2 regions of the Rossellomorea sp. ABR4_004 genome follow, and region 2 is predicted to be linked to the other one. Evidence: a T-box and tRNA genes for the amino acid it is inferred to sense, from the RefSeq annotation. Region 2 holds a T-box; the other holds one or more tRNA genes.

Region 1 (11,821 bases), 2.1 Mb from region 2:
ACCTTGTCCGGATCGATGTAGATCCTATCACCGGTACGATCCTCTGTTAACGAGGAAGAAAAATAAAGAAGGAACTGATATCCACCTTGAAGTTCAAGCATTTTATTAACCTTTATCTCGTGACAATAAGGAGCTTCGGTTAACGCTAATTCCCCAAAATGAAAATAACATGTATGATACGCCCTTGTTACCTTTAACCCTTTTGGTAAATCCAAGCTGGCATTAGGCGTTTTTCCTTTTAATATACCCAATACATCGTAAATATGTATAGACGATAAGGAAGATGGTCTAAGTTTGTAAAGATAGTTTAATATTAGATTAATCCCTCTTCTTTGTAAAGGCTGAGGCATTGCAAGAAAACCATCGATATGTAAAGAGGAGAAATCCTCAGTGTTATTCCATACCTTATTCAACTTATCCCATGTTAATTCCTCTAAATATGCCTCATCTTCCGCCAATTCTTCACTAAATCGTTGAAATTGGAGATGAACATGAGGGTTCTCTTTTTTTAAAAAAGGAAGAACCTTTTTTCTGAACCGGTTCCTAGTGTAATCTTCCTTCAGATTACTGGGGTCTCTCCTCGGGTTTAGGTCGTGCTTTTCACAATACTCCTCAATATGCTCCTTTGTAACAGATAGAAACGGCCGTATGATCAAACCTGCAGCAATGGATCGTTTCAAGGGAATCCCCGCTCTGCCAGCCCCGGATGCTCCTCTTGTCAACTTCATCAAGATGGTTTCTACTTGATCATCCCCATGATGGCCAAGTGCTAATTTCGTAGCAGACGCCTCTTCCATGACCTCCATCAAAAATGCGTAGCGAATTTGACGGGCCATTTCCTGCATACTTCCATTCGTCCGTTCAATCTCCATTGATACATCCACTCTTTCAGCGTAAAAAGGGATGTTTCGCTTATTGCAGTATTCTTTCACGAACAAGAGTTCCTTATAGGATTCGTCTCCTCTGAACATATGGTCAAGATGAGCCGCCATGACTTCTACTTGCCACTCAGCTTTATTCGAATCAAGAAAATGGAGCAGCGCTAAGGAATCAGGGCCTCCCGACACTGCCACCATAATACGATCTCCTTTTTCAATCAAACAATATTCTTGAATAAACCTTTTAATCGTTTGCTCTAACATAACGCTTCCTCTTCCTAAAACCGTTTTCCCCATTGTATCAATTCCTACTGAATTCTCACACTCTTACGCTACATCAATTCTCCATAGATATACAAAACATATAACAACGAAACAATCATCACCACGAGCACAGTCTCAAGAAAGTGACTGGATTTTTTATTTCGTTGATTTTGATATCTGCTATGCGGAGCTGATGAGCTTGCATGAGCGCTCGTTGAAACAGGTTTATTGACTTTAGGTTTGGATTGGGTCTGCTGTGCCGGCTGAGAGTAAGAAAGTCCATTCAGGAGGCTGACCCTCATATCACTGGCAGATTGAAATTTCCCTTCCAGGGCATCAAGGATCGATCCTTCAAACTTCTTCAATTGGTCCTTGGAACCGATAGCCTGCCTTAATTGTTGCATATTCCCGTTTCCTGCCTTTGTGAAACGCCCTGGATAGGCTAAATTAATGAGGATCATCCCAACAGAGAAAAGATCATAAGAAGGTTCGGCTCTTCGCGAACCCCCCACCCAATATCCTCTATCAAAAAACTCCGTAAACTCTTTGATTGCCCGTCCATTGATGGTCGTCCCCCCAACATCAATACAGCGAATCCGGTATGGAGGGCCGGTGACGATCAAGTTTTCAGGTTTTAAATCCCCAAAGACCCATCCTTCCTTATGAATTCGCTCCAGATCTGTCAAGAGCTGAGCAATGAGTACACCCGTCCACGAAAATCCTTTCGATTGAACAAATGACAGCAAGTCAGTACCTTGAATATATTCCATCACGTAAAAATGTATTTTCTGTCCCCGATACTCCCAATCATCCACATCAAGAAGCTTTGGCCCAAGGGGAGCACCTTGGACCTTCGAGAAAGATTTCAATACATTCACTTCCGAGGTAATGGATACATTGCTATCACTCATCTTTAACGCCTGGTATCCTGAAGAACCTTGTACCAGGTAGACGATCCCGTTCGCACCATATCCTAATTCCTTTACAATCGTGTAGATCTGCTTATACCATTTCCCTCTTACAACTGTTCCAGGCGGGAAATTAAATGGTTTCTTCGAAGTATTGTTCATCATCGCCACGAGAGAGCAATCCCCTTAAAGAACGTTTTTTCTTAAAGTGGGTGATAGCTTCTGAGATCGCGGGACCTGTTGGAGTAATTCCGCCTGGAGACAATTTAGAGAAAATACTCGTCAATGTTTCGAGTTTTGGTGTCCAATCCAGCAATTTTTCGACATCTTGTCGTTTCCCGGGAAATACAAAGACGGAAAATTTATTATCACCCATTCTGGCATTCAGGCTCAATGACAGGTCTAATAAGGCTTCCTTAACTGTGGGAAGCTTATGCTTCATACTCGCAGACGTATCGACAAGAATCAACACTTCCATGTCAACGGACTCTCCCAGTTCATCGACAACCTCCATGACCTCCCCGCGTTGTTCGGGAGGAAGCTCCTCCATGGATGCGGATTTACCGAGGATTTGCTTCAGCTCTTTATTCACAACTCCCTGCAAGGTTTGTGTCATCGCTTTACGCGTGACCATTTGTACGGTTTGAGAAAGCTGCTGTGCATATACAATCTGACTCACTCCACCCCCCGATAGAGCAATTCCTTCAATTTCCTGCATTCCATTATCATCTATCACATCATTATCCATGACCCCAATGACGTTCACTGAGATTCCCTGTTCCTTTGCAAGAGCCGCCATCGCAATCGGGTCTTCACCTTGATTTGAGCAACCATCCGTAATTAATAGAATTTGACGAAGTGTACCTGGCTTCATCAGACTCCCCTCCTCATTCTAAAGTTGTTACCATCTTCGCCTAATAAGGAGGGATTTATACTCTAGTGAACTATTTTTATAGGGTGAATATACGTCCTAGGAAATTCTCTTTTTATCCTTCGTTTTCGATTTTTGCACAGGGATAGACGACCATTTCGGTATATTATGTTTGATTTTTGACACCACAATGGTCATATCATCTTCTATTAAGCCGGAGCTCGACCTGATCACTTCCTCCATTAGAATATCGGCCACTTCTTGTGGTTCCTCCGTTTCCAGCTCCTTTATTTTCCTCTTCATCCATAGGTCATAATTTTCTACATGTTTCGGTCCTTCAAAGGCACCATCACTCATCATAATGAGAAGGTCTCCTGCTTTTAACTGCTCAGACACGACATCCACATCGAAATCCTGCTGAAGCATTCCCATTGGTAAATTGCTTGCCTCTACCTTTATGATTTTATCTCCCCGCTTAATAAAACTCGGGGTTGAACCAATTTTCAAGAACCTCGATGACGCATTCTGCAGATCGATCATGGCTAAATCCAATGTAGAGAAAATTTCATCATTCGTTCTGAGAGATAGTATCGAGTTGATGGATTTGATCGCTACCTGTTCTTCAATTCCGGATTCCAGTATTTTTTTCAGAAGCCTCAGGGTTTCATTGCTTTCATAGTGAGCCCGCTCTCCATTCCCCATTCCGTCACTAATCGCAACAGCATATTTCCCCCTTCCTAATTCAATCATCGAGTAGCTGTCTCCTGATACCAGTCCTCCCCCTTTTGCTGCATGAGAAGCTCCGGTATCCACTACAAATTTCTTGGCAGATTGGAAGGTCACATGACATTGACCGTTCGGAAATTGAGCACACTCCTCCTTTTGAACAATGATATTTTCACCTAAAATATCCGATAACATCGGGGCAATCAGCTTTTCACCCTGTCCATGCCCCCCGCAATAAGGCATCGTCATATCTATATCAACATTCCCCTGTTCCAGGTTATAGATTTCAATGTTTTCAATCTCGATTCCAAACTCTCCGATACTAGATAAGATTTGTTCTTCCTGAATATGATGATTCTCCCTTTCTCTTTGAATTTCTTTCGCGAAGTTCCCCATCACCTCTGATACTCCAAGTAATTGATCGGCGACCAGTTTTCTGCTTTCCTGGACCTGCTTCTTTAACTTCAGATTCGCTTGATAGAAGGTCAACTCCTGATATATTGTTTCTTTCAGCTTTTTCTCTCTCGTACAATGCTTCTCTACTTCTCTAGCAAGTTTTGGAGACAGGGGGACACGGCCCTGATCATACTCGGTCATCACATCTTTCATCAGATTATAGGTTTTATCAAAATTCCGGGCCCAGCACTGATCCTTCTTAAAACAGGTTTGACACGTTTTCTCTGTCACATTGCTTAAGAAATAATCGAACTCTTTATCTTCCTCCTCTTCAAATCGATCTTCTATTTGTTGAAAACTATTGGACAACGCTTGAAACACCGAGGAAAACTGTGTGACCCTGTTAGCGGTCACATCTCTCACCCTTCTCATGTATCCCTGTTGTTCCTGCTGATATTCGGCAGTTCCAGGAATATGCTTGGCAATTTTAGACGTTAAACTTTGAGGGGTTAAAAATAATAGTAAAATCGCTACCCCCGATTCATATAAGGTTTTCGTTATAACCGTATCTGTTTCTCCGTACATCCCCATTAATAAAGTAGCGATTAACAAACCGATTGCTGCTCCGAATTTCTTTCCTTCTTTCATAAGTCCGCCCAGAAGCCCCGAGAAAGCAAGCAAGCTCATTTGATAAAAGCTGGAAACATTGGCTAAACTGAAAACAAGCCCAGTGACAACCCCTACTGTGGAGCCCACTGTAGCCCCTGCTATAAAGGAAAACAGCAGCACTAAGTATCTTGATAACACATGTTCCACAGACAGATTATATACAGACCATCCGATCGTACCTGTCATAATAGATGCTAATAGAATGATCAGACTGACCACTTCTTCTGTCTTCAGCGACTTCCTTCTACGCTGAACGGTTACAAGGGGCACACTTTGAATGAATATATACGTTAAAAGAAAAGCAAGGCTCGCTTCTATTAACGCCATTACTCCGTTGTACACTGTCAGTGCTTGTCCTTGCTGGATATAATCGAATGAAAGTTTTGCTACCATGACTGTGAAAAAGACATAAAAAGCGACGACTCTCAAATTATTCTTATGATATTTCTGAGACAATCGGAACGCTAATAGGAATATTACCGCACTGACGAACGTATAACTGATACTAGGAAGAGATAAGGTGAGAGCTCCTGCAAGCAACCCTATTAATGCAATGGGAGATTTCTCTCTTCGAATAATGTAAACAGAGGCGAAGAACGGCAGTGCAAACGGCGTTAAATGCGACAGGATTAACGCTCTTCCCAATAAAAATCCGATAACGAATAAGGCGATCCCCTTTTCTACGAACAGCCACTCCAGTTTCGAATAAATAGACTTCATTCTTTTGGATAGTTCCACCCTAGTGTGTTCAATGTCCACGTTCTGAACAGGTTCTATGATCGACTGATCGGCTTTCCCCATGTATGAAACACTCCCCATTTCTTTTTTGTTAAGTATAAATGGTACAAGCTTAAAACTTTGTCAAAATGAGGGAATACATACTAAGAAAGTTTCGACGACTTTCTATGGATTCCGGTAAAATATTCAGAATATTCTATTGGTGTTTATTCTTCTTTTCTACTTTTTTAGTCCTAAACGCTTATGCGAGTATACTTGAGGGAATTTTGACAAATTCTTTACTAGATTATATTGACAAGATAATTCTTTCTATGTATCATATATTTTGTGCCTAAAAGGCGCATAAATATGGCGGTGTAGCTCAGCTGGCTAGAGCGTACGGTTCATACCCGTGAGGTCGGGGGTTCGATCCCCTCCGCCGCTACCATATTTCATGGCCCGTTGGTCAAGCGGTTAAGACACCGCCCTTTCACGGCGGTAACACGGGTTCGAATCCCGTACGGGTCATAGTAAAAAAAGACTATCATTTCTGATAGTCTTTTTTGTATTCAGGTCTTTTCCGCATAAAGAGGCACATCAGGCTTTTTCTGCAGACACCACTTCTTCTATTTGCTCCTGGTGATGTTTATCATGACCGATGAAGTCTTCAAAAAACTCTTCAAGAGTAAAGCTTTGATCTCCTACTGAGAACGAATGTTGTAAATCATCATCAGATAAGCTATTTACATAAGCTATAATCGATTCACGTGTTTTGATACCCTCTTCAATCAAAGCTTCCTTGTTTACCACGTTATGAGCATATTCTGCAGCTTCTCCATTAAAACGTTGAAAATCCGGAAAAGGAGACAGCTGCGCTCCTTCTGAAACCTTCGGGAGAACCTCTCCTAATGAATATTGGTCCCATTTGATCATATGAGAAACATTTGCAGCAATCGACCACTTGCTTTCCTCCATTGGCTGAAACCACTCTTTATCATTGATCCTTTTCAATTCATTAAGCCACAGCTTAAACGATTCATGATGATCGATTATCTGATCTTTTTTCATAATGGCGGCCTCCATAAAATTAGTTAAGACTATTTTATTCGATAGGGGACGGTCGATTTCCTTTATACACGGCAAAAAAAACAGGCACACTCATCCTTATGAGTATGCCTGTTTTCCGTTCACAACCTGCTATATGAGTTAATAGACAGCAAGTTAACCTTTTTTCGCCCCTCTTCCACCACGACGAGACTCAGTATTTTTCTTTAAAGATGATAGACGATCCTCACTGTCTTTCAAGAAACGTGCCATCTTTTGTTCGAAACTCTCTTTAGTGCGTGTGTCGTTCTGCTTGTTATTATTACTACGCGGGCGTTGAGGACGCTGAGGGCGCTGCGGGCGTTGTGGTTGCTCTTTCGCTTTTCGGATGGACAAACCGATCTTTCCATCTTTCTCAACATTAATAACCTTAACTGTTACTTCGTCGCCAACTTTAAGGTGTTCGTTAATATCCTTAACATAGTTGTCTGCAACTTCACTAATGTGAACTAAACCTGTTGAACCTTCCGATAATTCCACGAACGCTCCAAAATTTGTAATACCTGTTACCTTACCCTGTAACTTGCTGCCTACTTCGATTGACATAAAAGAAATGCTCCTCCTTAAAATGATAAAAGATAAACCTTACTATATATTATAGCCAATTAAAAAAAAGAGTGTCAATAAGACACCTCTTCTTCTTTCTCTTTATCTGGTTCAGGTATGTTGAAAATAATCTCACCTTCATCTGATAAAAAGTAATCCCGGCGCGCCAGTTTGGCTATATATTCGTCGTCGTTAAGCTTCACAATCTCTTCTTCCAACGCGGTTTGCTTATCTTTTAGATGTTCTAACTTTTTTTCTAATTGTGCTTTTTCAGTACGTTTATCTTCTAAAACCTGGGCTCTGGAAATGAGAGTCGAAACTAAAAATCCACTAATTGCCAATACTAAAACTAAAAATACTGCTAATCGACGGACCAAACGTTTTTTTCTCTTAGAAGACGATTGATGCATATGCTCCTGATGACGAACATATTCATTTTCCATTGGTGTCACGTTTTTTCTCATTCCCGAACCTCCTTTACAATATGGAGTGGCAAAGCTTAAGCCCTATTCTTTGTCTTTAGGTTTCTTTTTGAACTTTTCTACCACTCTATATACTTTTTTGATATTTGATTTAAAAATTCCTGCCACTTTATTATATAACTTCTCGACTCTTTTTGTAAGATTTTTCGGCAATAAATTCCAAATACCCTTTAATATCCACCATATTGGAGCCGTTACGAGCTTAATCGCCCATTGTAACACTTTCCAGATCACCTTTAACAGGAAGATTATGACGGATAAGAGCCCTTTTCCTATAGATAATACCATGGTAATGAGAAGCACAATTATCCATTTTATCGGTGAATAAATTAATTTTTTCACCATTTTCACACCAAAATTATAAAGGGAGATAAAAAATAAGATCACCCTTTCCAAAAAGGCCAGATAAAGCTGCTTGATGAGGGCCTGATAACCAGCAAAACCACACAGCAAAGCAATGAAAATATAAAAACGGATCTCTCCAAAATTGACGATAAATAAAATATAAAAAATCGACAGGGCTTGTAATATCCAAAACATAATATCGTTTAAGAATACAAGCCACCGTTTTCTTTCAGACCGGTTTAAGAACCGATTGTACGTGTCTAATGTCGCACCAAATAAAGCTCCCATTCCGATCATGGAGAGCATGGTGTAGAACTGGGTTGAGAGTGTCATCGAAACAACTTGCTAAAGAAGCCTTTAGCCTTCTCCCCATTTTGTTCATCCAGGTAAACAAGATCAAACACCTTTCCTTTAATGGAGACGATGCCTTTATCCACGTCTAGATTTTTCATTTGTAGATTTTGACCTCTGACAGACAAAAAGCCCATTACGGTTTCGAGTAGAAACTCTTCATTGTCGAAGCTTTCCACCTGTTTAACACCCGTGATATCTAGAAGCTTGCGGCCCCTCATCATGACGTCATGTTCCTGAAAAGTCGTTTTATCTTTGTTTCCATCATAATATTGATTCATACCCATCCCTCACATTCCCATAGTACAAGCTTTGTAACTATGTTTATGTTTTCAGGGGAAAAATAGAACCAAAATTGAGCCTCTTACTATGTAATCCTTATTCCGTTTCTTCTTGAACCCTTTCTTCTGAAAGTACGGAATAAAGTCCACTTGCTTCTTCTTTTTTGGTTGTTTCAAGAAGCCTTTCTATCTTTACCCTCATAATCTTTTGACCAAACCTCACGCTTAATTCATCTCCGACTTTCACGTTAGAGCTCGCTTTTGCTTGCAGCCCATTCACTGTTATACGGCCCTGGTCGGCAATTTCTTTAGCCATCGTTCTTCTTTTTATCAATCTTGATACTTTTAAGAATTTATCTAATCTCATGGATACCATTATTCATTTCCCCTTATTCGATATTCATCTTTTTGGCTTCGATCCAAAATTGGTCTAACTCTTCTAAAGTGAAATCCTCAAAGCTTTTTCCCGTCTTCAAAACCTGTTCCTCCACATAAGAAAAGCGGCGGTAAAACTTTGTATTCGTCATAGACAGGGCTTCCTCTGGAAATATCTTATAGAATCTGGCCACATTGATCAGCGCGAATAAAATATCTCCAAATTCTTTGTTGATATGGTTTTCACTATTATTCTCGACCTCGTTTTCAAATTCCTTTAATTCTTCCCATACTTTTTCCCAGGCACCTTGTGGATCTGGCCAATCAAATCCTACTTTTGCGGCTTTCTTCTGGTATTCATATGCCTTCATCAGAGCCGGCATTCCTTTGGCAACGTTCTTAAGCATCGGTTCATGTTCATCCTGCTTTTCTTGCTTCTTGATTTCATCCCAGTTCGCTTTCACTTGTTCCGTATTTTCTACCTGAACGGTACCGAATACATGAGGGTGTCTTCGGACCATTTTGGAAGCAAGACTTTCAATCACTTCCTCCATGGTGAACATTCCTTCATCCTCACCTATTTGGGCATGAAGCATGACCTGAAGAAGGACATCCCCCAGCTCTTCAATCATATGATCAATATCGTCTTCCTCAATGGCTTCAAGTAACTCGTACGTTTCTTCAAGTAGAAACTTCTTGAGGGAATGATGTGTTTGCTCTTTATCCCAAGGACAACCATTTGGTCCCCTTAGTGTCGAGATGATCTCTCTTAATGTTGCATATTGTTTATAAGTGGATGCCATTTCTTTCACAGCCGGGACGTATAAGCTAGTTAAATTGCTGAGGTGGGCGACACGATCAAGTTCAACCAAGGGGATTCTATCCACCTTCTCTTCCTTGCTGCCAGCCGCTGTTACCAGCATGACCTCATAATCGTATGGGTATAGCTCCATCAGGGTAATCTTCACCTCAGAAGCGATAAAGGCATCATACACCTGTCCGATGATAAGCTGTTGATTCATATGAATGTCGTGAAGCTTTAAGGCCGTACCGTCCAACAGCTGAAAGCCGTCGATCGGGTCCGCTCCGACAGAAGCGAACAGAGCATCAATGAAGCTTTGACCTCCGCCTATCGACACTTGTATCTTTCCTTCTTCATGGAGATCCAGAAGCATTTGAACAGCCTTTTCAGCCACTAATGGATGACCCGGAACGGCATAGATAATGGAATACTTTTCAGATTCCGAAACCAGCTCATGTACAATTTCTTCATACACTTGTTCGAACTTATCATGCTTCTCATATACAGAATCGAAGGATTGAAACGCTACTCCTTCTGCCATTAAATCCTTTACGACCGGATGCTCCTTCGTACGTAAGTATAAATGTGAGGTACTCTTTAGTAATCGGTACACTCCTAATGGGAGTTGTTCGATGTCCCCTGCACCTAAACCCACAATTGTTATTGTATGCATATTGATCTCCTCGCTACTTTTTATTCATTGGTTGTATGACATTCATGATCCTTACCCACTTACTACCAAACGGCAAGAAACCCATTTCTTCCCTGGAAAGGACATTACCTCTTAAAAAAACAATCAAAAAGATAATGGCACCCATACACGCTCCTCCTAAAGAAAAAAGGACCGAAAGCTCTCGTTCAGGCATTCCTTTGTCTAAAAGTGTATCATAAATCTGCAGGAATACCTGTAACACGAGGGTCATAGCTCCGCCGCTCAGCACTAAGGTTCTATAGAAAGAAAAGGGGAAGAACCGGATAGGGAATAATCTCCTTAGTTTCAAGATCATCATACCGGTAATAACAGCTAAAGAACCGACCGTCGAAATGGACGCTCCCATAATACCCATGAGGGGAATGAGATAGGCGTTGCCGAGATATTTTAAGAGAATGCCTATCAAAATACAGAATGCCGGGTAATAAATCTTACCTATTCCTTGGAAAATACCTGAAAACGTAAGAATAAGACAGCTAAAGAAAATGGAAAGACAGAATACGGCGATCACCTTTGAGCCCAATGCATTTTCGAATAACATCGTATTGGTAGGAACCATGATATTGATGATTCCCAATGTAGCTGCAAATCCGATGGTAATGCTGATTTTAAGGGATAACAGACTGTACTCCCTTATCAAATTTTCTTTCTTTTTCAAGTAGGCACTTGTCACCAATGGAACGATGGTAAGGGAAATGGAGGTAGCCACTACTGTCCCCAGCTGGACAAAGGGCTGACCCCGGTCATAAATCCCCTTCCACGTTTTCCCTGACTCTGCTTCCATTCCAGACGAGGTCAGGAGAGAATACACATTCAAGGAATCAACAAATTGAAGTAGGACCAGAAGCATGGCACTTACACAAATGGCTGTTCCGTTCATTAATAACCGTGACCAAATATGTAAATAATCAGGAGACAACCTCAGGGATTCCAGTGAAAAAAGCTTTTCTCTGCGGGCAGTCACAATGAGAAGTAAAACCAACAATCCTCCCAGTCCACCGGTTATAGAACCGAATAGCGCTCCGTTCCCCGCAATATACAGGGAATACCCTTGAGATACCAAAATGGTAGAAAACACAAGAATCGTCACCACTCTCACCATTTGCTCTGTCACCTGTGAAACAGCAGTGGGCACCATATCTTCCTTTCCTTGATAGTAACCTCTCAGAACAGAAAGGGGAGCTAACAACAGGAAAGATAAAGAAATGACTTGAATCAACGGTTTAAGGAATGGGTCCCCCATCCAACGGGCAATCACGCCTGCCCCAAAGTACACAATGAGAAACCAGCTCAATCCAACGAGACATAGGAACATGAAGGAGGTGACGGCTACATTCTTGGCTCCTTCATCATCTTCATTTTCTATTTTCTCGGCTACTAACTTCGAGATGATC
Region 2 (11,821 bases):
TGAATCGGGAAAATGTTCGGGAGGCGATCACCAAGGTCCGTCCCTATATGGTGGATGTTTCAAGTGGTGTGGAGACGGATGGGAAGAAGGATAGAAGAAAGATAGAATCATTTATTCGAGAGGCGAAGTCGGTATAACGATTTTTTAAATCAATGAATGGAGGAATTGAGATGATATACGCACAACCAGATCAGAAAGGGTTATTCGGGCAATTCGGGGGAAGGTTCGTTCCGGAATCATTGATGAAGGCTGTTCAAGAATTGGAATTGGCTTATGATGAAGCCTCCAAGGATGAAGAATTCCAGGAGAAACTTCAAAACTACTTAAAGGATTATGTAGGAAGAGAAAATCCACTCTACTTTGCTGAAAATCTAAGCAAACAGGTGGGAGGAGCGAAAATCTACTTGAAACGTGAGGATCTCAATCATACGGGTGCTCACAAAATCAATAATACAATCGGTCAGGCACTGCTCGCTGAACGGATGGGTAAAAGGAAAATCGTAGCGGAAACAGGAGCAGGGCAGCACGGAGTCGCTACGGCAACCGTATGCGCCCTATTAAACCTGGATTGCGTCATTTTTATGGGGGAGGAAGATATTCGCAGACAGAAGCTCAACGTATTCAGAATGGAGTTACTGGGAGCGAAAGTGGTGAGTGTCACCCAGGGGAGTGCCACATTAAAAGATGCAGTCAATGAAGCCCTGCGCTACTGGGTCGCAAATGTAGAGGACACACACTATATTATCGGTTCCGTGTTAGGGCCACACCCATTTCCTAAAATGGTACGGGATTTTCAAAGTGTGATCGGGAAAGAAACAAAGCGACAATTCTTCGAAAAGGAAAAATGCCTGCCAAAGGCAATCGTCGCTTGTGTTGGAGGCGGCAGCAATGCCATCGGAATGTTTCATCCGTTCATTGATGATAGGGAAGTGGACTTATACGGTGTGGAAGCGGCTGGAAGCGGGGTTGATACCGACAAACATGCAGCCACATTAACAAAGGGGTCCGTCGGGATTCTTCATGGCAGCATGATGTACCTGCTGCAAAATGATGAAGGGCAGATTCAAGAAGCCCACTCTGTTTCAGCAGGTCTTGATTACCCTGGTGTCGGGCCGGAGCATAGCTACTTGAAAGACATTGATAGAGTGGAATATACGTCTATTTCAAACGGGGAAGCATTAGATGCATTTAAGCAACTGTCCCAGACAGAAGGAATCATACCAGCACTGGAAAGCTCTCACGCAGTCGCCTATGCAGTGAAGTTAGCTGAAAAAATGAGAAAAGAAGAGTCAGTAGTGATTTGTTTATCCGGCAGAGGGGATAAAGATGTAGAACAAGTGAAAGAGTTACTGGGAGGTAGTCAACATGGGTAAATCATTTCTTGAAAATACGTTTAAAGCTGAACTGGATAAAGGAAACAAACTATTCATTCCTTACGTGATGGCAGGGGATGGGGGGATAGAGACCTTGATATCGACCTTGAAAATGCTCGAAGAAAGAGGGGCAACGGCCATAGAAGTCGGGATTCCGTTCTCTGATCCCGTTGCTGATGGCCCGACCATCCAAGAGGCAGGGAAGCGGGCACTGGAGAATGGGACGACACTGCAAATGGTGTTTGAAGTGCTAAATGAAAGTAGAAAGGAAATTGGCATTCCGTTAGTCTTTATGACGTATATTAATCCCATTTACAAATATGGAGTAGAGCGTTTCTTTCAGGAATGTAAGAATACAGGGGTGGACGGTGTGATCATTCCTGATCTGCCACTGGAACATCATGAATTGGTTAGGGAACCATCTCAAGAAAATGGAATCGCCATTATTCAATTAGCAACGCTTACGAGCCCGTTACAGAGAATTCAGGAATTGGCTTCCGTCACTGAAGGGTTCCTTTATGCTGTTACGATTAATGGTATTACTGGAACGAGAGAGGGATTTGGAAACAATATTTCAGACCACCTGAATAAATTGAAAGAAAACAGTCAAGTCCCAGTACTTGCCGGGTTTGGAATATCTACTCCTGAACATGTGCGTACCATGAGTAAATACTGTGATGGAGTAGTCGTTGGAAGCAAAATAATCGATTTGATTCAGCATGGATCATTTGATGAAATAGAAGAATTAATCAGTGCTTCAAAGGCTAAAGCATTAAAATTGTAAAAATTACCGAATTCTTCGTAAATATATGAACGCCTAGATTAACAGATTCTAAATGTATGTTAAATAAAGGTAAATAGCCTTCTTTTTCCTCCTGAAATCAGTATGATAGAGATGTAGTTGAACAAAGCATCATAACAGGAGGCTATTAAAAATGAAAAGTATGAAAAAGTGGTTATTAATGTCAATGACAGCTCTATCAGTAGTAACATTTGCAGCCGGATGCAGTGGAGACACAGAGGAAGACACAGGTACTGAAACCGAAGAGAACATGGAAGAAGAAAGCAATACTGAAGAAAGCAACAATGAAGAGTAAAATGATAACAGTCAGCCCTAAGTGGGCTGGCTGTTTTATTTTTGGATCAGAAATTCGAAGATTAAGGTTGTATTGTACTACTATTTCTATTAATCTGACAATATAAGACATATTTGATAGAGAGGTCAAACGGATGACGATTCCAAATCGATTAAAAATAGGAGATACAATCGGGATTTGTTCCCCATCTTCACCAGTCGCTGCTCATTGCCCTAAGAGATTGAAAAGAGGGATTGAAGAGCTTAAGAATTTAGGCTTTAACGTGAAAGTAGCGCCAAACACGTTGAAAATTGAAGAGTATATGGCTGGTACCATTGAGGAAAGAGTGGAGGACCTACATAATCTCTTCAGGGATAAAGATGTAAAAGCCATCATCACCACTATTGGAGGAACCTGTTCTCATCAACTATTGGATTTTCTGGATTTCTCTTTAATCCAAAAGCATCCAAAGATATTCCTCGGATACAGTGACATAACGGCTCTCCACTTGGCCATTTATCAAAAGACCGGTCTCACAACATATCTTGGACCTGCTGTTCTGCCACAGTTTGGAGAATATGGAGGACTGCAAACATACACAAAGGAACACTTCTTCCAATCACTTGTTCAAGGTGAAAGAGTAGATTACTCCGCCTCTTCTTCCTATGTAATGGAACATCTATGGTGGGACGAAGAAGACAATCGATTAAGGGAACAAATTGTAAATAAGGGACCTCATGTAGTCAAAGAAGGGAGAGCAGAAGGGAAAATCATTGCAGCCAATATGGGCACCATGCTCCTTCTTGCGGGTACAGAATACTTTCCAGATCTCGATGGTGCCATCTTATGTATTGAAGATGATCCAGAGGAAACTCCATCGTCAATTGATCGATACTTAACTCAACTCAGTCACATGGGGGTATATTCGAAAATTAATGGTCTTGTCGTTGGACGTTTTCATGATCACGTTGGCTTTAAAGAAAATCAACTGGCCGGCATTTTATCCCGTGTCACAGAGGGATATGGAATCCCAGTCGTTACGGATCTGGATTTTGGTCATACTGACCCTATGTTTATCCTTCCAAACGGAATCCAAGCCCGGCTTGAAGTTCACGAAAATCAAATTGATTTCCATCTGGTGGAAATGCCGGCTACATAATAAGGAGGAGTTCACATGATTCAAAGAAAAATGAATACAGTGTTTATTCCCGTTGTTAATCTAAAGGATTCTGTGGATTGGTACGAAAGAGTAATGGGTTTTGAAATCGATCCAGTGCAGTATAATGAGATTGAGGAGCTTCCCGTTTATACTTTTCAGATGGGGGAAACATCACTAACTTTAGAAGAGGAAAAAGGATTCACTCCACCTGCTTCAAATGTTCCAATATGCAATTTCCATACCACTCAAATTGAAAAAGTAAGAGAAGGCTTCTACGAGAAGAAAGTCACATTTGAATCCGGGATCATCACGTTCCCCGACTTTTCTTTTTTTAACTTTAGAGATGTCAACGGGAATTTATTAATGATTTGTACGGGTTAAAAAGGATAAAAACATGTAAGCGGTAATGAAAAACCTCCTCTAAGAATTGATTTTCTTAAGGAGGTTCTTGTTTATGCAAATTTACTTCACACACTTCACACATACCGTTAAAGCCGGTTTAACATTTTTATAAGAAAGAGTGATATCTTTAAAGCCAGCATCATGCAAAGCTTCAGAAATACTTTCGCCATAGTATTTCGCCCTGCTATCCCTTTCTTCATCCCCGCGAGGTTGGACGGTAATGAGAAGGATGCCACCTTTCTTTAACATAGTATATAAATGTGAAAGTGATTTTTTCTGGTCCTTCCATAGAGGATAGTTATTGACGGAAAAAATCCGATCGTACTCTTCATTGTTCAATTCAAATTGACTAATATCATGAACAAATAACCGAACTCTTCCATTCTCAATGGCTTTTTCATTCTTATTCTGTGCAGCATTCTTCATTGTCTCAGAGATATCAACCCCATCCACATGCGTTTTAGGAAAACGACTTGAAATGCGATGAATACAATATCCAGGCCCGTAGCCTACTTCCAGAATATGATCGCCATCTTTAATGGATAATTGCTTAATGGACCAATTATTTATCTTTCGATTATCGAATTCCATTACTTTTCCGACAAACCAGCCAAGTAATCCATTAGGACGCTTGAATTGCTTTTGTAATGAAAACAACAGGGCATCACCTCTTTTGCTGAAATCTGTTCTAATAAAATAGTATCGTCTATTCACCTTTCCACAAATACTCACAAATAAAACCTTTAAAGCGATGTTGCAATTTTTTGAAAAAGTGGCATAATATAAACAAATCTAATTTGCGTTGATGAGAAGAGTACATAGATGAGTCCTTAAACAGAGAGCTTCGGATGCTGAAAAGAAGCAGGGTAACTCGTTATGGAAAATGGTCTCGGAGCATTCTATCTGAACCGATTTGGTGTAGGGTAGAACGGGAGTGGGCATCCGTTATCCATGTCACGGTATAAGAGCTGTTTATATGCTCCGTACTTGCTGAGATAGACTTGTGTGAGCAAGCTATAAACTAAGGTGGTACCACGAGTTCAACCCCTCGTCCTTAGATGTCGATCGATATCTAAGGACGAGGGGTTTTTTATATTGTTCAGGAGGAGGAAAAGGTCATGACTATATTTATTGGTGGCGCTTGGCCATATGCAAATGGGTCGTTACATTTAGGTCACATCGCCGGCCTATTGCCAGGGGACATTATCGCACGATATTACCGTTTAAAAGGAGAAGATGTTCTCTACGTATCAGGAAGTGACTGTAATGGGACCCCCATCGGTATTCGGGCAAGACAGGAAGGAACAAGTATTGAAGAGGTCGCGAATCGATATCACAACGAGTTCCTGGAGTGTTTCCGCGCTTTAGGCTTTAGTTACGATGAGTATACAAGAACTGATCACTCACATCATCATAAGGAAGTTCAACACATTTTTACCACACTTTATCGGAAGGGCTTGTTATATGAAAAAGAAGTGGAGCAAGCGTATTGTGAGCATGATCATCAATTTTTGCCGGATCGGTTTGTGGAAGGAGTCTGTCCCGTTTGTGGTTCGAGGGCAAGGGGTGATCAGTGTGATCAATGCTCGACGGTTTTAGACCCGACTGATTTAATGGATAAAACCTGCAAGCTCTGTGGACATGAACCGGTGCAGAGGACGACAAAACATTTATATTTCTCCCTTTCTAAATTGCAGGAACCTCTTCTACAATTACTGATGGATAACGGCACCGGGTGGAGAGATAATGCCCTTAAGCTTACAAATCGATATTTAAAGGAAGGCTTGCATGACAGGCCGGTGACAAGGGATTTAGAGAATGGTGTGCAGGTCCCTATTCAAGGTTTTCAAGATAAGAAAATTTATGTATGGATAGAAGCAGTGAGTGGCTATTTGAGTGCTTCAAAAAAGTGGGCGAGGGAGCATCAGCGTGAGTGGAAGGACTTTTGGCAGGAGGAAACCACGTCCTATTATGTTCATGGAAAAGATAATATCCCTTTTCATAGTATTATCTGGCCGGCCATTCTTATAGGAATTGGCGAAAGGAATCTTCCTGACTATATTGTTTCAAATGAATACTTGACGCTTGAGAAAAGGAAAATTTCAACGAGCGGGAACTGGGCTGTTTGGGTGAAGGATCTTCTCAACGACTATCATCCAGATTCCATTCGGTATTTTCTTACCATTAATGCACCTGAAAAGAGAGATGCAGATTTCTCCTGGAGAGAATTCATTTATAGTCATAACAGTGAACTGCTGGGAGCTCTGGGGAATCTGGTACAACGCACGTTAAAATTTTATGGGAAAGAATTTGGTGATAACGTTTCGCTTTCTATTGTACCAAATGTTGTTAAGGATAAAATAGAAGAAACATTTTATTCGGTTGGCCAATCGATTGAGGAAGGTAACACTCGACAAGGAATTGAAATAGCATTCGAATTCATTCGATGGTCGAATAAGCGTTTTGATGAATTGAAACCGTGGAATGTATTAAAAGAGGATAGGGAGGAAGGAAGAAAGATACTAGAGGAATTCCTGTACCTATTATGTAATTTAAGGAATCTCATTCAACCGTTTCTTCCCTTCACTTCTTCAAAATTGACTGATCAACTGGGGATGAGCGGGCAATCCGTTTGGGGGCCGGTACCTTTGCCGTTTGGAATAAGCATTGAAGCTACAACACCATTGTTTAACCGGATTGACCTTGATCAAATTGAGACAGAACGGAAACAATTAAATGAGAAAGCACAGTGAAGCCAAAAGGAGTATGAGATGAAGATTATAGTCGTGTCCGATACCCACATGCCTAAAAAAAGGAGAGGGCTTCCGGAAATTCTGAAGGAAGATCTCATGAAAAATGATTTAATCATTCACGCCGGAGACTTTCAAACCCTTGATGTTTATCGAGAGTTTATGGAGTACGGAGAACTGATTGCCGTTGTCGGAAATGGGGACAATGCAGATCTTCAGGCGCTTCTTCCCCAGAAAAGAATCATCAAGAAAAAAGGATTGAAAATCGGTGTGGTGCACGGAGACGGGAAGGGGAAAACAACGGAAAAAAGAGCTCTGGAAGCGTTCGAATCCGATGAGGTAGACTTGATCGTCTTTGGTCACTCACATATCCCATATTCCCGCTATATGAAAGGGAGACTGTTGTTTAATCCCTGATCTCCCACTGATAAACGTAAACTTCCTTACTTCTCCCATGGTGTTTTGACCATTGAAGACACGTGGAAAATAGAACATAAATTTTACCGTTAAAAAAAGCACAGGGGTCTGAACCTCTGTGCTTTACACCATAATATGGCTTAAAGCTTATAAAGAGAACTGGTAGTAATCCTGACTATAGAAGGTCTGAAATCCACTTGATTCATAAAGTTTAAGGGCATTCCTATTCGTAGCAGCTACATCCAGGTAAATATCGCCGGTACACTTGGATTCCTTCATCACGACTTGAGACAGGGCATTTCTACCGATGCCTTTTCCTTGAAGGGAGGGACGGATAGCGAAGCCATAAATAAAGCTTCGATTGTCCACTCTTTGAATTCTAATCTTCCCGACGGTAGCCCCATTATATTCAATCATTAAGTTGCCTTCCCCTGATTCTTCAAGCAATCTCTTGGTATAGGCTTCAGCATCAGATCTTACAACATGAAAGCATTTTTCATCAAGATCAATGATGGTTTCAATATCCTTTTCAGTCGCACTTCTTAGTTGGACATCAGCGGCGTTTATAGATAAGCTTTTCTTATTCCACTTCATTTCATATTCTGTAAAATCATAAGAGGCGTTTATTTTCTCAATAAACTCCTTTCCGGAAGCTGAAGAGCCGGGAGAATTAAGTAAGAGTTTTTGAATAGATCGTGACCTTAGTGATTGGATGGCTTCCTGGAATAGTTCTAGAAATAATTGTTGTTTACGGTATTCCGGGTGAATCATCCCGCATAATTCATATGTTTCACCAAAGCCGTACAACCCTAAAAATCCGATCAATTGACCCTCTTCGTAAAGAAGAAAATCATCCAGGCTGTTTGTACGGTTTTTAAGCATATCCCAGTTCAGTTTTAAATTGATCTCTTCGTGTTTTTCGCAGACGATCTGCAGGTTTTTAATGTCTTGAAGCTGTTTTGAAGTAAGCATGATTCATCTCCAATTAATCAAAATGTAAAGAAATTTCTTACTAAATTTTATGAAAATTCTTTCATCTAGACAAGTGTTTTTTAAAAAGGCTCTTTTCGCAACGATTGTTGTTTTCTAACATAGAATCTGCCAGGGCTCTGTCAATCAGTTTATGCTGGATGGTGAGGGGAACTGCTCCGCTTGCAGCTAGCGTTCGGCCGAGCCTCCTCAGCTTAGCCGAACGGGGTCTCGGCACGCCCAAAATCCGCCGGAGTCTGCGCAGTTCCCCTCACCATCTTTAACAGAATTTTTATGACAGAGCTTCAAGGTGTGAAAGAAAACACTGTAACTAGAAAAAATAATTGTTATTCCTTAAAAGAAAATTCAATTGCTACTTAGCTTAAAAGAGACTATTTGCTAAAATTCTTGTTTTTATTGTCTTCCATTAAGGATTCATCCTCAGAAAGTTGAATGGAGCGGAAGGATGATCGACTCCTGCGGGAATAGCTGGACAGGTGAGACCCCGGAGGCGCAGCCGAGGAGGCTCACCGCCAGCCCCGCGGAAAGCGAGCATCCTGTAGCGGAAATCAACTATTACTTTCTCTTCTACAATAGCAACAAACTTTACGAAAAGAGCCTTTAAAAAAGAGCCATGTAATTTAAAACATGGCTCCGTCTCATTCTTTTTCTTGTATTCGTTGAATCACTTCATGCAGTTCATCAGGCTTTAAAAATTCAAGGGGGGAGAAGCCTTTTTCAAACATGACGGACTCGCTTTCGATCATCAGTACATATCGACCGTTCACTTTCGCCAGATGGATGCTGTCACCAAAGTCGGAAAGAAGGGCTTTAACGGAGACATGATCAAGTTTCACCTTCAGTTCGACTTCAGGTGACTGTTCGACGATTTGAGAGGTGGCTTCTACCACTTGTTCAGTTGTGAACCTTTCCTGAAGCTCACGCTTTGGACTGATTGCCCATTCTTCCACCGCTTCTTCAAACTCGACACGTTCATCGCTCTCTTCAGCATACGTTTCAGAAATATGTTCCTTCACCATCCCGTAAACTTGGGATTTCACGATTTCGGGCATGGACTTCTCATATTCAACCCATTTTAAGAAATCTTCAAAGTATCTGGCATGTGATGCTTGATGGATTTTGATTTCGCCAGCGTCCATCATGCCTTCCTCCGGCATATAGGGATACTGGATGGATTTCATGTTTTTCGTCGTAATCGCCATTTCGACATTGTGAATCAGAGTCGCTTCATCGGTTATAGTGGCAACCTTTGGCTCAAAATCGCATTTCATGATGAACACAAAAGGATCGTCGAAGAATTTCGTCAGCTTTGCAGTCGCTACGAGGAATGCACCACCGCGGATAGCACTTGCTTCTATGTACATTTGAACGATTTGATCACAGGCTTCGCGAAAGTCCTCTTTGTTGTCGGCATAACGTGTGCGGTGAAATAAATTAAAATTTGGATTGGAAGTCAGTTCGTGACCTGGTTCCACTACAAATCGTCCAATTTTGGTTGGGGCAGACTCTGACTTTGAATGTCGATCTACTTTCCGCTTCACAATTTTTGTTAGTTCGCCATCTAAAAAACTTTTTAATGGACTTTCTTCATATTCGGTTCCAGTTAACGTCTGAAAATGCTTATGCCGTTTATCGGCTTCTTCGCCTTTGCCCTCTACCTGTATCAAGTAGAAGGAAAGGTTTTGAATAGTAAAATCCATGTTTTGTTCTCCTGACCTTAATTTCGTTTTATGTAATCATCTATACATTCATTGTTATAGTATAGAAAAGCTGAAAAGGTTCGTCAATTGGCTTATGAAAGTTCTTTCTGGTGAGATACTACTTGTTAAGAATTAAGTATAGGTGGTGTGAAATGTGGGGGATCAATCTTTTTTTTCATTAGTGAAGAAAGGAAACAAGTCATCGTTTTTCGCTATGGTGGGGAACGGGATTTTGGCAATTGCAAAGGGGATAGCCTACTTCATCAGTGGAAGTGGAGCAATGTTTGCCTCGGCGATGCATTCGTTAGCTGATGCAGTGAATCAAGGCTTTGTATTTATTGGAAGTGTTCTTTCTGAAAAACAGCCAACCGAGAAGTTCCCGACAGGCTTTGGAAGAGTCATCAATCTTTTCTGCATGATTGCGGTTATCGTTGTTTCCATCATGGCCTATGAAACCATACGGGAAGGGATTCATTTACTTAAACATCCCGCAGAGGTAAAGGGCATTTGGCTGAACGTGTCGGTATTATTACTGAATATCCTTATCGATGGGGCCATTCTCTATAAAGTAATGAAGGAAATCGGACAGGAAGCAAGAGCTGAAAGCACGGGTTTGGGAATTTTCTCAGGAGCGTTTAAAAACGTAAAGCGTGCTTCACCGCCGACAAGGCTCGTTTTTTATGAGGATTTGGTCGCTGTTTCAGGGGCTATCTTAGCTCTGATTGCCGTATTGGTGTCCTATTTCTCTGCCTATCAGCTTTTGGATGGAATCGTCACCATTGTCATTGGATTCCTCATGGTTGGAGTCGCCTTCAGAGTCGGTTATGACAACATGGTCGGTCTGATAGGAGTGGCTGCTCCAAAGGAAGTCGAGGACCGAATCGCAAGTGCGATCTTTGAGCACGAAGCAGTAATCGATATCTTTAAACTGAGAATCACTCAGGAAGGTCGTTACTATCATGTTGAATCGTACCTTGAACTGAAAAGGGGATTACCCCTATCGGAAGCAGATGATATTAAATTCTCTGTTCAAGATAAATTAATGAGTGATCCGGACATTGCCGACGTAACATTGGGGATCATCGAAGACGATGGAATTCAGGAATGGAAAGGAAATAATTCCTAAACACAATAGCATCCTGCCGATAAGTTCAGCAGGATGTTTATTTTATTGGATTATCAGGCAGTGAACTAAGGTTGTTGGAAATATTGTGGGAAAGATGATTTCCAATACGAAAAATACTACTTCTATGATTCTTTCAGCATACGAGATTGTTATAGATAGAATAGGGAAGTGAGGAAACGGATAGTTTGGTCTTGCTGCTCGTTCATACTATAATAAAGAAAATCATAGAATGGATTATCTAAACAAGGGGGGATAGTATGGATGTGAATGAGATACTGCAGCTATTCAAAGATAGAACTCCGAAAGTGCTTGGAAGTGAAACATTTTCTGAATATGCTATTCTACTTCCTTTGATTGAGGTTAACGGGCAAACACATGTTTTATTTGAAGTTCGTTCCTTAAACATGAGAAGACAACCTGGGGAAATTTGTTTTCCTGGAGGGAGGATAGATCGAAGTGATTCGGATGAGAAAGCAGCAGCTATTCGTGAGACATCAGAAGAACTGGGAATTCAAACGGACACCATTACAGATGTGTATCCACTTGATTATATCGTGTCACCTTTTGGGACGATTATTTATCCATATGTAGGCAAGATAAATGTATCCTTAAAGGAATTAAAACCTAATCAAGCTGAAGTGGAAGAAATCTTCACTACACCATTAACCTATCTACAGGAAAGGGAACCGGACTTATATAACATCAAGTTCAAGATGGAACCGGAAGAGAGCTTTCCCTTCAAACAAATCCCGGGTGGAGAAAATTACAACTGGCAAGCGAGAAATATGAAAGAACATTTTTACTACTATGAAGACAAAGTAATATGGG

What was found. A T-box is a leader RNA that pairs with one kind of tRNA and senses whether it is charged. The one in region 2 lies ahead of metG (methionine--tRNA ligase), so its partner is inferred to be a tRNA-Met.
Region 1: it has a tRNA-Met gene. The T-box ahead of metG (methionine--tRNA ligase) is inferred to sense a tRNA for this amino acid. The anticodon was not compared.

What each region holds. Positions count from the first base shown of each region.
Region 1 covers NZ_JBSWVM010000001.1:2,419,425-2,431,245, reverse strand. Annotated here, with positions in the region: gene tilS (tRNA lysidine(34) synthetase TilS) at 1-1,142, opposite strand, end outside; gene ACXAF2_RS12275 (protein kinase domain-containing protein) at 1,211-2,215, opposite strand; gene ACXAF2_RS12270 (VWA domain-containing protein) at 2,184-2,924, opposite strand; gene spoIIE (stage II sporulation protein E) at 3,021-5,513, opposite strand; tRNA gene ACXAF2_RS12260 (tRNA-Met) at 5,801-5,877, shown strand; tRNA gene ACXAF2_RS12255 (tRNA-Glu) at 5,886-5,957, shown strand; gene ACXAF2_RS12250 (DinB family protein) at 6,027-6,497, opposite strand; gene ACXAF2_RS12245 (S1 domain-containing RNA-binding protein) at 6,651-7,079, opposite strand; gene ACXAF2_RS12240 (FtsB family cell division protein) at 7,154-7,543, opposite strand; gene yabQ (spore cortex biosynthesis protein YabQ) at 7,586-8,239, opposite strand; gene yabP (sporulation protein YabP) at 8,236-8,538, opposite strand; gene ACXAF2_RS12225 (RNA-binding S4 domain-containing protein) at 8,636-8,905, opposite strand; gene yabN (bifunctional methyltransferase/pyrophosphohydrolase YabN) at 8,928-10,388, opposite strand; gene ACXAF2_RS12215 (putative polysaccharide biosynthesis protein) at 10,402-11,821, opposite strand, start outside.
Region 2 covers NZ_JBSWVM010000001.1:321,923-333,743, reverse strand. Annotated here, with positions in the region: gene ACXAF2_RS01885 (phosphoribosylanthranilate isomerase) at 1-137, shown strand, start outside; gene trpB (tryptophan synthase subunit beta) at 171-1,373, shown strand; gene trpA (tryptophan synthase subunit alpha) at 1,366-2,157, shown strand; gene ACXAF2_RS01870 (hypothetical protein) at 2,309-2,470, shown strand; gene ACXAF2_RS01865 (S66 family peptidase) at 2,604-3,608, shown strand; gene ACXAF2_RS01860 (VOC family protein) at 3,624-3,989, shown strand; gene ACXAF2_RS01855 (class I SAM-dependent methyltransferase) at 4,071-4,667, opposite strand; T-box leader at 4,804-5,069, shown strand; gene metG (methionine--tRNA ligase) at 5,105-6,763, shown strand; gene ACXAF2_RS01845 (metallophosphoesterase family protein) at 6,782-7,177, shown strand; gene ACXAF2_RS01840 (GNAT family N-acetyltransferase) at 7,325-8,149, opposite strand; gene ACXAF2_RS01835 (DUF3900 domain-containing protein) at 8,806-9,867, opposite strand; gene ACXAF2_RS01830 (cation diffusion facilitator family transporter) at 10,022-10,993, shown strand; gene ACXAF2_RS01825 (NUDIX hydrolase) at 11,251-11,821, shown strand, end outside.